DNA from 3 places in the Thalassotalea hakodatensis genome. Region 2 is predicted to be linked to each of the others. Evidence: riboswitches for the same ligand, from Rfam matches in the RefSeq annotation. Region 2 holds a riboswitch; each other region holds the start of a gene.
What was found. Region 2 has a riboswitch for cobalamin ahead of QUE72_RS13005 (hypothetical protein). Riboswitches for the same ligand answer to the same signal wherever they lie in the genome.

Region 1 (4,293 bases), 2.0 Mb from region 2:
ATCTCTTGGCAAGTTGTTCAATCACTCCTAACGCACCAAGAGGTTTTGTTTTTTGATCAATTTTATCGGTGATTTGTGGCAAATATTGCTGCGTTAATACAGGGACATTCGTTATCATTACATTCTTCTCATTAAAAATAGAAAAAACACGCTACCAATCACAGAAGTGATCACACCAATAGGTAATTCTTGCCCTGGTAAAATAGTTCGAGAGATTACGTCAACCCAAATTAAGAAGCAGCCTCCAACTAAGCCTGCACACAGCATGAGTTTCGCTAGGGTAAAACCAAAAAATGGTCTTACGATATGCGGTATCATTAATCCGACAAAACCAATTCCACCACAGTAAGCGACAACAACCGCCGTCATTGCAGCACAAATGCACAGTGAAAGTACTCGAACTACATCAACATTGACACCGAGCGTTCTTGCCCCTTCGTCGCTCAATAACAACGCATCTAATTGTCTTGAAAACATCAAGGTAATAAAGGTACATATAAAAATGATAGGTGCAATAAGAGCAATAGCGTCATAATTAGCGCGTGCTAGTGATCCCATCATCCAAAAAATCACCCGATTAGCTTCAAACGCTTCACCGAAATACAAGATAAAACTGGTAACGGCGCTCAATAAGAAAGATACCGCCACGCCTGCTAACAATAAATGTTCAACTCGACGCCAGTTATTATTCATCAGAATAGTCATGACAATAAACACAGCAGAAAGTGCACCTATGAAGGCGGCTAATGGTAATGAAAATGCTTGTAAATATTCAGGTAATAAGCTTGAAATAGTGGCCCCTAGACCAGCACCAGCAACAATACCAAAAAGATAAGGATCAGCTAACGGGTTACGAGTCACATTTTGCATTAACGCCCCAGCGCCAGCTAAAGCAAAACCCGCTAAAAAGCCCATAAGCACTCTAGGCAATCGAATATCCAGTAAAATAGTTTGATAAATTGGTTGTTGGCATTGCGCACTTACACATTGCCAAACTTGGGAGAAGCCAATTTCCGTGGTACCAAAGCCCATTGATAATAACAATGACAACAACACTAAAATGACCAATACCAATAAACCAGGTATAAAAGGCAGCCGAGTATCCATTAGCCTTGCCCCCCAAAGGTAACCCGCAGCTTTCCGGTTATTGGATTGTTATCAACTACGCATGGAATTTTAAATACCTGCTCTAGCAGATTTTCTTTCAAGACCTTTTCAGGGGTATCAAACGCTAACACGGTTCCTTCTGACATCAACATAATGCGATCACAATATAGGGCTGCTAGATTGAGATCATGAATGCTCATCACCAAGGTTAAATCAAGCGCTTTAACAATAGATAAAATTTGATGCTGATAGAAAATGTCTAAATGGTTAGTGGGTTCATCCATAATTAATATTTCAGGTTGTTGCACAATCGCACGTGCAATAAAGCAACGTTGTTGTTCACCACCTGAAAGTGTATTGAAAGCTTGGTGTTTTTTATTTTTAAGATCTACTTGTTCGATGGCTTGATGCAATAATTGATAGTCTGCTTGGGTGTTAAGATCAAAGTACTGTTTATGTGGTATCAAGCCCATTTTTACCACATCAAGCACTGATAAATTAAATACCGCTTCACGGTGTTGGCTAACCACTGAAATTTTTCGCGCTATTTCGCGACGATTAAATGCAGCTAGCGCCGTTTCTGATAAGGTGACGTTACCTGATTGCGGAATATGTTCTCGATAGAGACATTTTAAAAAAGAAGTTTTACCTGCGCCATTGGGGCCTAAAATACCAATCGTTTCGCCGAGGTTCGCGGTAAAATCAATCCCATTAAGAATTAGTTTACTGTCTACAGACCATACTAAATTTTCCGCGCTTAAATGTAACAAAACACCTATACCTTTAAATAGATGTGCGGAAAATTAGGTTATTAATAGCAATGCTGTGTAATAACTCAACTATGTTACCCGCACAGTTAGTAATGTATTTTCATGGCAGGTCTCCTGACTCTTAGGGATCACCCAAATTTCACCTTCCCAGTGGTATACCAGTGGTTCTGAAATTCAGCCCTAAATACAGTTGCGGGAACAGTTGTGGACTTACACCACATTCCCTTTTAAGCCTTTATTATCAACGAATTATAATCGTAAATTAAATAGGCACCGTAAAAATTTCGGCTACTCTAGCATAGTATCTAAATGAACGCCAGAAACTAGATGTATAGACGTCTATAACACTGTATAGATAATTATGCAGCCAGTAGAGTAACTGACTGCATAAATTAAGAAACAGAACTTTGTTAAATATAGTGTAGAAAATTTAAAGAGATAACCCTAATTGTTTAACCACCTGTGCTAAGTGTGTCATGGCTTCTTCCGTTGGTCCTGGGTAATCCCCCATAATAGGTACGTTACCCATATATCCAATGTCTTTCATGCCTGCGGGGCTAGAATAGAAAGCCGCTAGCACTAACGATCTAAAACGTGCAAAAGCAGGAATTATACGCATAAACGCGTTATCGTTATCTTCTCGTTCAAACGCGATATCATCAATAATTTGTAGGCGCTTTTGTTCGGTTAAATTAACAAACGATTGTTCAAACCTCAATTGAGCTTCGTCATCTATCCACGTTAACGCTGATAAAATCGTTAATCGATCGTGCTGCTGCCGAGTATAAGGTGCACTAACCCATTCATCCACCACATCAGGCACGCCAACTTCGCTACCTGAAGGCACTGTACCTTCTCGTGGCACAATAATATCGGCTAATACCGCAACAAGGGTTAATTGCTCTGCTGTCAAGGTTTTCGGCCACGGTGATTTAGGCGGGATCAGTAAATTTGGATCTTTACCGTAACCTTTAGCATTAATGGGCGACAACGTTAGCTTGGGCCAGTGCCCTTTCCCAGTATTTTTTTCAGCAGCTATAGTGAGCGCACTAACACTATTAGGAATTAACGTGCTAGCAGACAATGCACCAACCCATTTTAATGATTCTCGACGACTGAGTTTTACTTGGTATTTGCTAGTCATCTTAAAGCGCCCCTTTGTTCATTTGCTCAGAAAGCCACGTTGCATTTCGCATCGCTAATGTCATGATGGTTAATGTACAGTTTTTGTGTGGATTTGACGCAAATACACCGGCGTCCATGACAAATAAGTTATCGCAATCCCACGTTTGTCCCCATTGGTTTGTCACAGAATCTTTGGGCGAATCGCCCATTCTTGTCGCGCCTACCTCATGAATTATTTGTCCACCTTTCAAAATAGCTTTTTCAGCAGAAGGCAATGGATAGTCAAACGTTGCTCCCATGGTTTCTAATATTTCTTTTGCGGTTTTTAAACCATGAGCCACTTGATTCAATTCATGTTTTGACCACTTCCAATGAAACTTGGCAACGGGAATTCCCCATTTGTCTTTAACGTTATCGTCAATTTCCATGTAACAATGTTCATTTGGCAACATTTCACCCCGCAAGCTCAAATAAACCGACGAGCCATATTTGTCTCTTACCTGTTGCTTTAATGCCTTACCGTAACCTTGCAACCCTGAACTTACACCAGAACCTGGCTGACCAAAACCACTGCCAATTTCAAAGTGATAGCCTCTTGGGAAATCAAGTTCGCCTTTTTCTTGTGCTTTGTGCCCCCACCAAGGAATAAATAAATGATTAGCAGTATGACCATCCTCATTATACCTTGGTCTTCCAGCTAAAGCGGGAATATAGGCTCCTAAGCCAGTGCCTGTTGAGTCCATAATATTACGCCCTAGCTGGCCACTTGAATTAGCCAAGCCACTTGGGTGATGCTTACTTTTGGAGTTGAGCATAATACGTGCTGATTCACAGGCACTTGCTGCTAAAATAACGACATTAGCGGTTAAGCATGTTTCAGTCTTTGTTTTTTTATCAACATAACAAACACCGGTTACTTTACCGTGTTGATCAACTGTCACATTCTTAACCATTGCATCAGTAACAACCTCTAAATTACCTGTTGCTTTCGCCATAGGAATTAATGAAGTTGTGGTTTGAAACGCTGCGCCAATAGAACAACCACGACCGCACGGAGTAGCATAAAAACACGCTTGTCTATCATCTTTAGCACGTGTTAATACCGCTCGATGCATTGGCGCGGTTGGTATGCCTAATTTTTTTGCCGCGGCAGCAATTAACAATTCAGGCACTCTTGGTTTGGGCGGAGGTTGAAGTACACCGTCAGATGAATCTGGCATATCATCTAACCCAGTATTGGTGCCGCATACCCCAACTAAGTATTCTGTTTTATCATACCAAGGTGCTAAAT
Region 2 (4,293 bases):
ACGGGAGCAGGATTAGGATCAGGATCACCGGCGCTCACGCCAGTTTTGTCTTCTATCCAGTCAAGATAGCTAGTAGTTCGAGTAAATACTGATGCTCCACTACAGCTTTTGCCCCAACTCACCGTACCGATGTTGTAAAAATTACCGTTAGCACTCACGGCATATGGCCCACCACTGTCGCCATTACAGGCTGATCTGCCACCTTCACCACCACCGCAAATGACGGAAGAAGGAATATTTGAATTTAACTGACTGCTACACTGGCTATTGGTAATAACAGGCAATGGTGCCTCACGCAATACTTCACTAGGAGTGCCACGGTTGTAGGTTAATCCCCAGCCAGATACGACTGGATAATCGCCAATACTCGCATACTGTTGTTCTATTTCCAGCGTTGGTAACAATGCTGGTTCCTGTGAAGCTGGGCTGGCTAGACGTAAAACGCCTATATCATAGCCTGAGACTATACTGCCTGCACCACGCCAATATTCATGCACGATAATTTGGCTAACTCGGATCACCTGACCATCGCCTCCATTGCGTCGATGTGCGCCAACCCTTACGGTGAGGTTACTCGTTGACGCTCTATCTAAACAATGTGCTGCAGTTAACACCCAATTAGGACTTATTAGTGTGCCGCCACACCCTTGTTGACCGCTCATTAGCAAGGCTACTTGATAAGGGCGAGAATAAGGAATAGTTTCTGTGCCACCGACAACATGGGGGGTAACATCATCTAATGTCTGTGCGTAAAGAGGGCTGCTTAATAACCCCGTTGTTAGTGTTAAACCAACTGCAGCTTTGGCCAATTGTCGGTTTAACGAACTTTGTCTCTGATACATTTTTTGTTCCTTCTTATCGTTGTAATTGAAACACCTTGACCGCTACAGTTAACAAATATGTAACAAAGTGTATCTTAGATAGTATCTGTGATTATAATTTGCGCAACATTATTGACACAAATAACCTTCATTATTTTATTGTTAGTTAATACGTTGATAAATAAGTATTAAAATTTTATGTAAAATATTGGTTACAATATGTTGTAAGATTTTTATTACAGTAGGAGCAAATGAGTTTAATGAAAGTGTTCTTATTGGGGTAACAGAAAATCTTGTTCTGAACGTCTTTTGTGCTCAACGTATTAAATTAACCAAAGTAATAACGCGAACATATTATTGCTTTTGTTAGTATGAAATACCTGAATAATTACTTACGTTTTAACCTATTAACTATTGAACAAAGCCTTGCTATCACGTAGTATTTGCGCTGATTTAGGTGTCTTCAATGTATATATCATACCGAATGAATATTACCCATTGAAGGTGAAACGTGAAACTGGTGAGAACCCAGTACTGCCCCCGCAACGGTAACTGTGAGCAGCAACAAAAACCACTGTATTTAGCAACGATTCATTACGTAAGATTCGTGAATATGGGAAGGTGTTGCAAACGCGATGAACAGGAGTCCGGAGACCGGCCTAAATGATACTCGACAACTGCGGTGGGCGGTATTCAGGGCTGTAAATGGTGTTGATAATACGTAAATAAATATGCATCTTACGTAACACTGTATTTAACGTAGATGTTAATCACCCTCAACGTTAAATTGCTTCACCCATTCTCAACTTTGATTTCAAACACCGTGAAACTTAATTTTCAATAACGGGAATGTTATGAAATCAGTTAATACCACTTATTCGAAGAGTTTATTCATTGGGATATTTATTACCCTAATTTTACTTATGCTTGCTACCCGCACGCATCATTTTTCTAGTTTAAATCATCTGCCAAGCGCCTCAATTGCAATTTTTTTCTTAGCGGGTATGTACCTACGTAACATTAGTGTTTTTTGGTTCTTTTATCTTTTAACCGTAGGCATCGATCTTGGTTCATCTTATTTCCGAGGACAATTTGGTGACTGCATCACCACTTCTTACCCTGCATTGGTGCTAAGTTATGGTGTCATGTTTATGGTTGGCTACTATACAAAGCCAAAATGGCAAGAAGGCTCTTTATTCAATAACGTACTTAAGGTTGCGTTGGGGTTATTCATCGCAAGCACAATTGCATTTTTTATCTCCAATGGTAGTTATTATACGTTATCCGGTAAATTTACTGATTTATCGTGGGCTGAATACGCAACCCGTGTTGATAAGTATTACTTACGCTATCTTTCTAACCCTATGGTTTACGTGATATGCGCACTTATCATAGATGTTATTATTCGTCATTTCTTTACTGAAAAGTCTATAGCAGTAATAGACAATAAAAGGGCATAGCTATAATGACGAAAAAAGTAAAGCTCGATAAACAAACACCGCTCTTTCAAACAAATTCTAGTGATAATAAGGGTGCTAAGGTCAGTTGCTCAGCATTAATTATCGCGGCTCCTCATTCCGGCAGTGGTAAAACTACTGTTACTGCGGCGTTAGCACGTTATCACCGTAATCAAGGGCGTAAGGTTACAGTGTTTAAAGTGGGGCCAGATTTTATAGACCCGATGATTTTACGACAGGCCAGCGGTGAACTTGTTTATCAATTAGACTTATGGCTCGTTGGTGAACAGGGCTGCCAAGAATTACTTTATCGAGCCGCTTTACAGTCAGATCTAATTTTAATTGAAGGCGTTATGGGGTTATTTGACGGCACACCAAGCAGTGCCGATTTAGCAACCTATTTTAATATCCCTGTACTTGGTGTGATTGATGCAAAAGCAATGGCACAAACCTTTGCGGCAGTCACTCATGGTTTAGCAAATTACCGGCCTGAATTGCCCTTTGCTGGAGTCATCGCAAATCGCGTAAATAGCGATAGACACGCTGAATTGTTAGCAGAAAACCTGTCTGGGGAATATCGCTTTTATGGGCGGTTACCCACTGATAAGTTGATTACGCTTCCCGAACGTCATTTAGGGTTAGTACAAGCGAAAGAACTTAGTGGTATTGATCAGCAATTAGATAAAGCGGCTGACCATATAGCGGATACAAAGTTAACAGATTTACCTGCTAAAGTTGATTTTTATAACATAGAAAATAATAGTCAATATGATCTTATTAAAGGTGCTTTGGTTGGAACAACTGTTGTTATAATCAAAGACCATGCCTTTAGTTTTATTTATGCTGCCAATATAGCTTTTTTACAGCAAGCGGGTGCCGAAATTGTTTTTTGTTCAGCACTTGAAGATAAGCGATTGCCAAGTGGTGATATTTTGTATGTTCCAGGGGGCTACCCTGAACTATATGCTGAGCAATTGATGAACAATACATTATTCATTCATGATGTGAAATGCTTTGCAACAAGTGGCAAGCCTATTCTCGCTGAATGTGGCGGGATGCTGTATCTTTTAGAACAACTGACAGATCTCAAAGGTCAAACTTACACAATGGCAGATGTAATGCCGGGTAAAGCGAAAATGCAAGATAAGCTCGCAGCAATTGGTTCGCAATGGGTTGAGTTACCTTTGCAGCCTGGTGGCACATTACAAAATAATGTTATGCGTGGTCATAGTTTTCATTATTCTTGTGCAGAGGTAAGTCTTGAACCTTGGTGTCAAACTATTCATCATCCCAGTGAGCGAGCAGGGGAGTTTGTATATCGGAGCAACAATATTCTTGCGTCTTACATGCACTGGTATTTTCCTAGTAACCCGCAACTAGCATTACAATTTTTTAGTAAGACGAGTGATATTGGTGGTAATGTTAAAGATGTATAGAAAATAGTTTTATAATGATAAAAACGGTATTTTTTTTAGCACGACATGGTGAAACGTATTGGAATAAAGCAATGCGTTTTCAAGGGCATTTAGATAGTGCTTTAACTGAGTTAGGTCAGTGGCAATCACATCAACTAGCTCAGCAAGTAAAGATGAATAATATTGATATAATTTATTCGTCGCCGCTTGGGCGAGCACAGGCTACAGCAAAAATTTGTCAAAAGATACTGAACAGACCTTATCAAGTCGAATCTGATTTAATTGAACGAAACTTAGGTTTATGGCAAGGGCAACGTGTTGAAGAAGTGGCTTTACATCCTGATTATGATGAAATATTGCAACAATTCAGTAAGCTTTCTTCTCACGGTGGAGAAAGCGCTATTGCATGTAGTGAGAGGATTCAACGGAAACTTCATCAGGTAGCTAAACACTATAGTGGCGCTAAAATATTGGTCATTTTTCATGGGGAAGCACTCAGGTGCTTTTTAGCTGGATTAGGTAAAGTGTCAAAGGCCAATGCTTATGAGCAATTTCAAAATGGTTGTATGCTCAAGCTTGCTCATCACACCGAGCCACCAT
Region 3 (4,293 bases), 2.0 Mb from region 2:
CGGGAAGCAATATTGCACTTAGCGGGGATAAATAAAACCATTAAAGGTTATGAAATTCACTTAGGTGAAACAACCTATTTAGCCGATTTACCCCCCTTGATGACAATAGAAGGTAACGCACAAGGCGTTATAAGCGATGATCAACAAATCGCTGGTGGTTATTTACATGGCATTTGGGATAGTAAAAATGCCATCGAACAACTTGCTTCATGGTGCCAAGTGACAATTTCAGCAGCAACATCATTAGAAGATATACAAGAACACGCCATAGAACGATTAGCCGACACATGCGAGCAATACCTCGCATTAGATAAAATAGAAAACGCATTAACCCATTGGAGACAGCACCATGAATGAACAAGACAAACAAGATAAACATAAAGCACGTCAACAAAAACTAAAAGAAAAAGTAGACGCACGTATTGCCGCAGCTCAAGACGATAAAGGTTTATTATTGGTAATAACAGGCAATGGCAAAGGAAAGTCTACCTCTGGTTTTGGCATGATAACTCGTAGCGTTGGCCATGGATTAACTGCTGCTGTATGCCAATTTATTAAAGGCACTTGGGAGTGTGGAGAGCGCAATTTGTTAGAGAAATCGGGCGTACCGTTTTATGTCATGAAAACAGGCTTCACTTGGGAAACTCAAAATAAAGAAGCTGATATGGCGGCTGCTGAAAAAGTGTGGCAAGAGGCTAAAAAATTGCTAGCAGACCCTAGCATTCAAACTATTTTGCTAGATGAATTAACCTATATGCTGAGTTATCGATACCTTGATATTGATGAAGTGCTTGATGCCATCGCTAACAGGCCTGAAGGTCAACATGTCATTGTAACAGGCAGAGCTGCACATCGCCGATTAACTGAAATGGCTGATACTGTTTCTGAAGTGCAATCTCAAAAGCATGCCTTTGAAGCTGGAATTAAAGTACAAAAAGGGATTGATTGGTGATCCTTATGGCAAAGTATGTTTTTACATTGCTTTGGTTTATCAGTGTGGCAAGTATTGCCAATACGCTAGATAAACCGGCTCAGCGAATCATTGCGCTAGCACCTCATATTGTTGAAAACCTTTATCAAATAGGTGCAGGGGATCGTATCATCGGTACTACCGATCATGCTGATTTTCCAGAACAAGCCAAAAGTATTCCTCGTATCGGTAATTATGCCGCATTAAGCATTGAAAAAGTGCTGGCGACAAACCCTGATCTTATTATTGCTTGGAAAACGGGTAATCCAAGTGAAGATTTAGCCCGGCTAGCTTCGTTCGGTATTCCAATCGTGTATTCAAATCCGCTTGCGCTTGAAGATGTAGCACAAGAGTTAAGAGATTTAGGACAATGGACAGGTTTAACTAAAATTGCCAATGAAAAAGCAGATGCTTACCTGGCGGATTTAGCAAAGGTTCGAGCTGATTATCAAGGCGCTGAACCGATTTCGGTTTTTTATGAACTATGGCCTAGACCGTTAACGACAATTGCAAAAAATGCGTGGTTACAACAACAAATAAAGGTGTGCGGGGCAACGAACCCTTTTGTTGATAGCAAAACAGATTACCCGCAAATAAATATTGAGCAAGTGATTATAAAATCACCTGAAATAATTATTCAGCCAACGTCTCATGGCCATCAATCTCCAGATAAGATTGATTGGCAACAATGGTCAGAAATACCCGCGGTAAAACATAATGCGTTTATTCACCCTAACGCCGATATGTTGTACCGCATGACATCGCGCTCTATTAAGGAATTAGCATCGCTTTGTCGGTTGATTGATAAGCATCGACAATAGTTTTAATGGAATTACTACGCAATTGTTGGGTATTCGACAGTTGCTTTCGAACCTCTGACGTTGTCGTCAGAATAATACAAATTTAGGCACTTAGTCACAAACTGAGTAACAAGGGAAACAAGTGAAACTCTTGTGCTGCCCCCGCAACGGTAAATTGACGATACAAAGTACTCTTACTTTTATTGTCAAGAAGCCCGGAGACCGGCCTAAATTTTTAACTTAGTTTTACTTGTGCGGTGGGCGCAGGTGGCGAGGAAAACATGAAACATAAACTTATCGCAGCTTCAGTATCAGCTGCACTTTCACTCTCATCAACATCGTTTGCAGAAACGTCTGGCTATCAAACAGATGAACAAATTTTAGTAACAGCAAACCGTGTGGCTACTAAAGCTGAAGATGTATTGGTTTCACAGGTGGTGATAACCCGAGCTGAGATTGAAAAAATTCAGGCTAAATCTGTGTTGGACTTATTAGCGACGGTATCAGGTATTGATATTTCAGCTAATGGTGGCAAAGGCCAGAACTCTTCTGTGTATATGCGTGGTAGTAATTCGGATCACACCTTAGTGCTATTAAACGGCGTACGAATTGGTTCAGCAACTTTAGGATCAACTAATTTAAATGAAATTGCCCCTGAATTAATCGAACGTATTGAAGTAATAAAAGGTCCTCGTGCTGCACTTTGGGGCTCAGATGCCATTGGTGGCGTGATACAAATTTTCACGCGTAAAGTGAATGGCGGTGACCACTTTGCCAATGCAACTTTCGGTAGTGATAACTACCAAAAATACAGCGCAGGTATTGGCATCGAACACGGTGATGGCTCTACCAGTATTAGTGTGAGCCATGAAGAAAGTGATGGTTTTGATGTCAAAGATGACAGCGAAACAGATGACGATGGTTTCAGTTATGACTCAATCGCCATAAATGGCCAACAACAAGTGAGCAAAGCTTTGGCTTTAACTTGGCTCGCACAAGTTGAACAAGGTGAAACAGAATACGATAGTAGTTACCAAAACAAGTCAGATGTTAACAACTACGTATGGAATCTTGGTGCTGTTTATTCTTCAAAAATCAATGGGTATAAAAACAAGACTCAACTATCTGTAGGCCAAAGTCGAACATCTAATATTAATTATGGAAACTCTTTTACAAAACAAGATGGCAGTGTTTTTGATACCCGTCGTAGTCAGTTTTCATTGATAAATCATACTGAACTTACCCGTCACTGGAAGTTAAATATTGGTGCTGATTTATATGATGAAAGTGTGCGTGGTACAAGTGAATTTAATGAGAATCAACGCGATATATCAGGTTATTTTGCTCATACTGTCTATAATCAAGATGCGTTTACTTATGAACTAGCTGCTCGTTATGATGATGTTGAAGATGTTGATTCTGAAACCACTTATAATGCCAGTGTAGGTTATCAAATAAGTGAAGCTACGCGTATGGTTTTATCAACAGGAACGGGTTTTAAAGCACCAACCTTTAATGATTTATACTACCCATTAAATTGGGGGTCTATGGGTAATGAAAACTTAGTATCAGAAACATCTGACTCAGTCGAGTTTAATATAATCAGCCAATTTGGCAGTGTAGCTGCTTCTTTCAATCTACACCAAACAGATGTTGAAAATTTAATACTGTGGGATGGTGCGATAAATAATGACGGCATAAAAATGCCAGGTAACGTTGATAAAGTTGAAATTCAAGGTGCTGAATTAGGTTTGAGTTACCCAGCAAGCCACGGTACACACGAATTTAATGTGAGTTATGTAGAAGCTGAAGATGTTGCTACAAATGAGCAACTTATTCGTCGAGCTAAAGAATTTGCCAATTATAAATTCAGTACTGATATTGCTGACGCAGATGTTTACCTTGAATGGCAATATAAAGGTAAAAGATACGATAATGTATGGGGTGTGGGCAAAGTTAAACTAGATAGCTATCAATTGATTAACATAGGTACTAGTTATGCTGTCACAGATAAGTTTAACGTTGAAGCGAAAATAAACAATGCGTTTAATGAGCAATACAACACGATAAACGGTTATTTCTCTCAAGAGAGAAAGGTATATTTAGGGATTAGTTATCAGAATTAATTAATATCTGTTTTTTACAGGTTTAGTTTTTACTGAATAACACCATGAAGTATGAAAATGCCAGCTTGCTTTAACGCTGGCATTTTAGTGAAAAAGGGTCAAAAACAACAGATATGGAGTGCAGCCTAATTAATGTAACTTTATGTTCTTGTTAAGGTTAAAGGCTAGTGATATGCTCAAAGCTATGATGCTCTACTGACCTAAGAAAGATAAAAAATGAGCAAAGAAATTATCATCAAAACCGTATCACCGCTTTATATCCCGTTAAGTGTCACCATTGGGGTTGATCAATCTAGCACTCAGTACCTTGAACTTATCCAAGGCATTGCAGCGAGTAATGAACATTGCCGTGCGTTTAACCAACCAGATGTTGAGCACGACTATAATACTATTGATA

Region 1: another riboswitch for cobalamin. It lies ahead of QUE72_RS02950 (ABC transporter ATP-binding protein); the one in region 2 lies ahead of QUE72_RS13005 (hypothetical protein).
Region 3: another riboswitch for cobalamin. It lies ahead of QUE72_RS02995 (TonB-dependent receptor domain-containing protein); the one in region 2 lies ahead of QUE72_RS13005 (hypothetical protein).

Annotation. Positions count from the first base shown of each region.
Region 1 covers NZ_AP027365.1:682,733-687,025, reverse strand. Annotated here, with positions in the region: gene cobT (nicotinate-nucleotide--dimethylbenzimidazole phosphoribosyltransferase) at 1-118, opposite strand, end outside; gene QUE72_RS02955 (FecCD family ABC transporter permease) at 118-1,107, opposite strand; gene QUE72_RS02950 (ABC transporter ATP-binding protein) at 1,107-1,877, opposite strand; cobalamin riboswitch at 1,965-2,170, opposite strand; gene QUE72_RS02945 (gluconate 2-dehydrogenase subunit 3 family protein) at 2,308-3,021, opposite strand; gene QUE72_RS02940 (GMC family oxidoreductase) at 3,023-4,293, opposite strand, start outside.
Region 2 covers NZ_AP027365.1:2,938,515-2,942,807, reverse strand. Annotated here, with positions in the region: gene QUE72_RS13010 (trypsin-like serine protease) at 1-842, opposite strand, end outside; cobalamin riboswitch at 1,260-1,498, shown strand; gene QUE72_RS13005 (hypothetical protein) at 1,676-2,281, shown strand; gene QUE72_RS13000 (cobyrinate a,c-diamide synthase) at 2,287-3,714, shown strand; gene QUE72_RS12995 (histidine phosphatase family protein) at 3,729-4,293, shown strand, end outside.
Region 3 covers NZ_AP027365.1:691,133-695,425, forward strand. Annotated here, with positions in the region: gene QUE72_RS02980 (cobyric acid synthase) at 1-357, shown strand, start outside; gene cobO (cob(I)yrinic acid a,c-diamide adenosyltransferase) at 350-952, shown strand; gene QUE72_RS02990 (cobalamin-binding protein) at 958-1,791, shown strand; cobalamin riboswitch at 1,859-2,015, shown strand; gene QUE72_RS02995 (TonB-dependent receptor domain-containing protein) at 2,052-3,896, shown strand; gene QUE72_RS03000 (hypothetical protein) at 4,113-4,293, shown strand, end outside.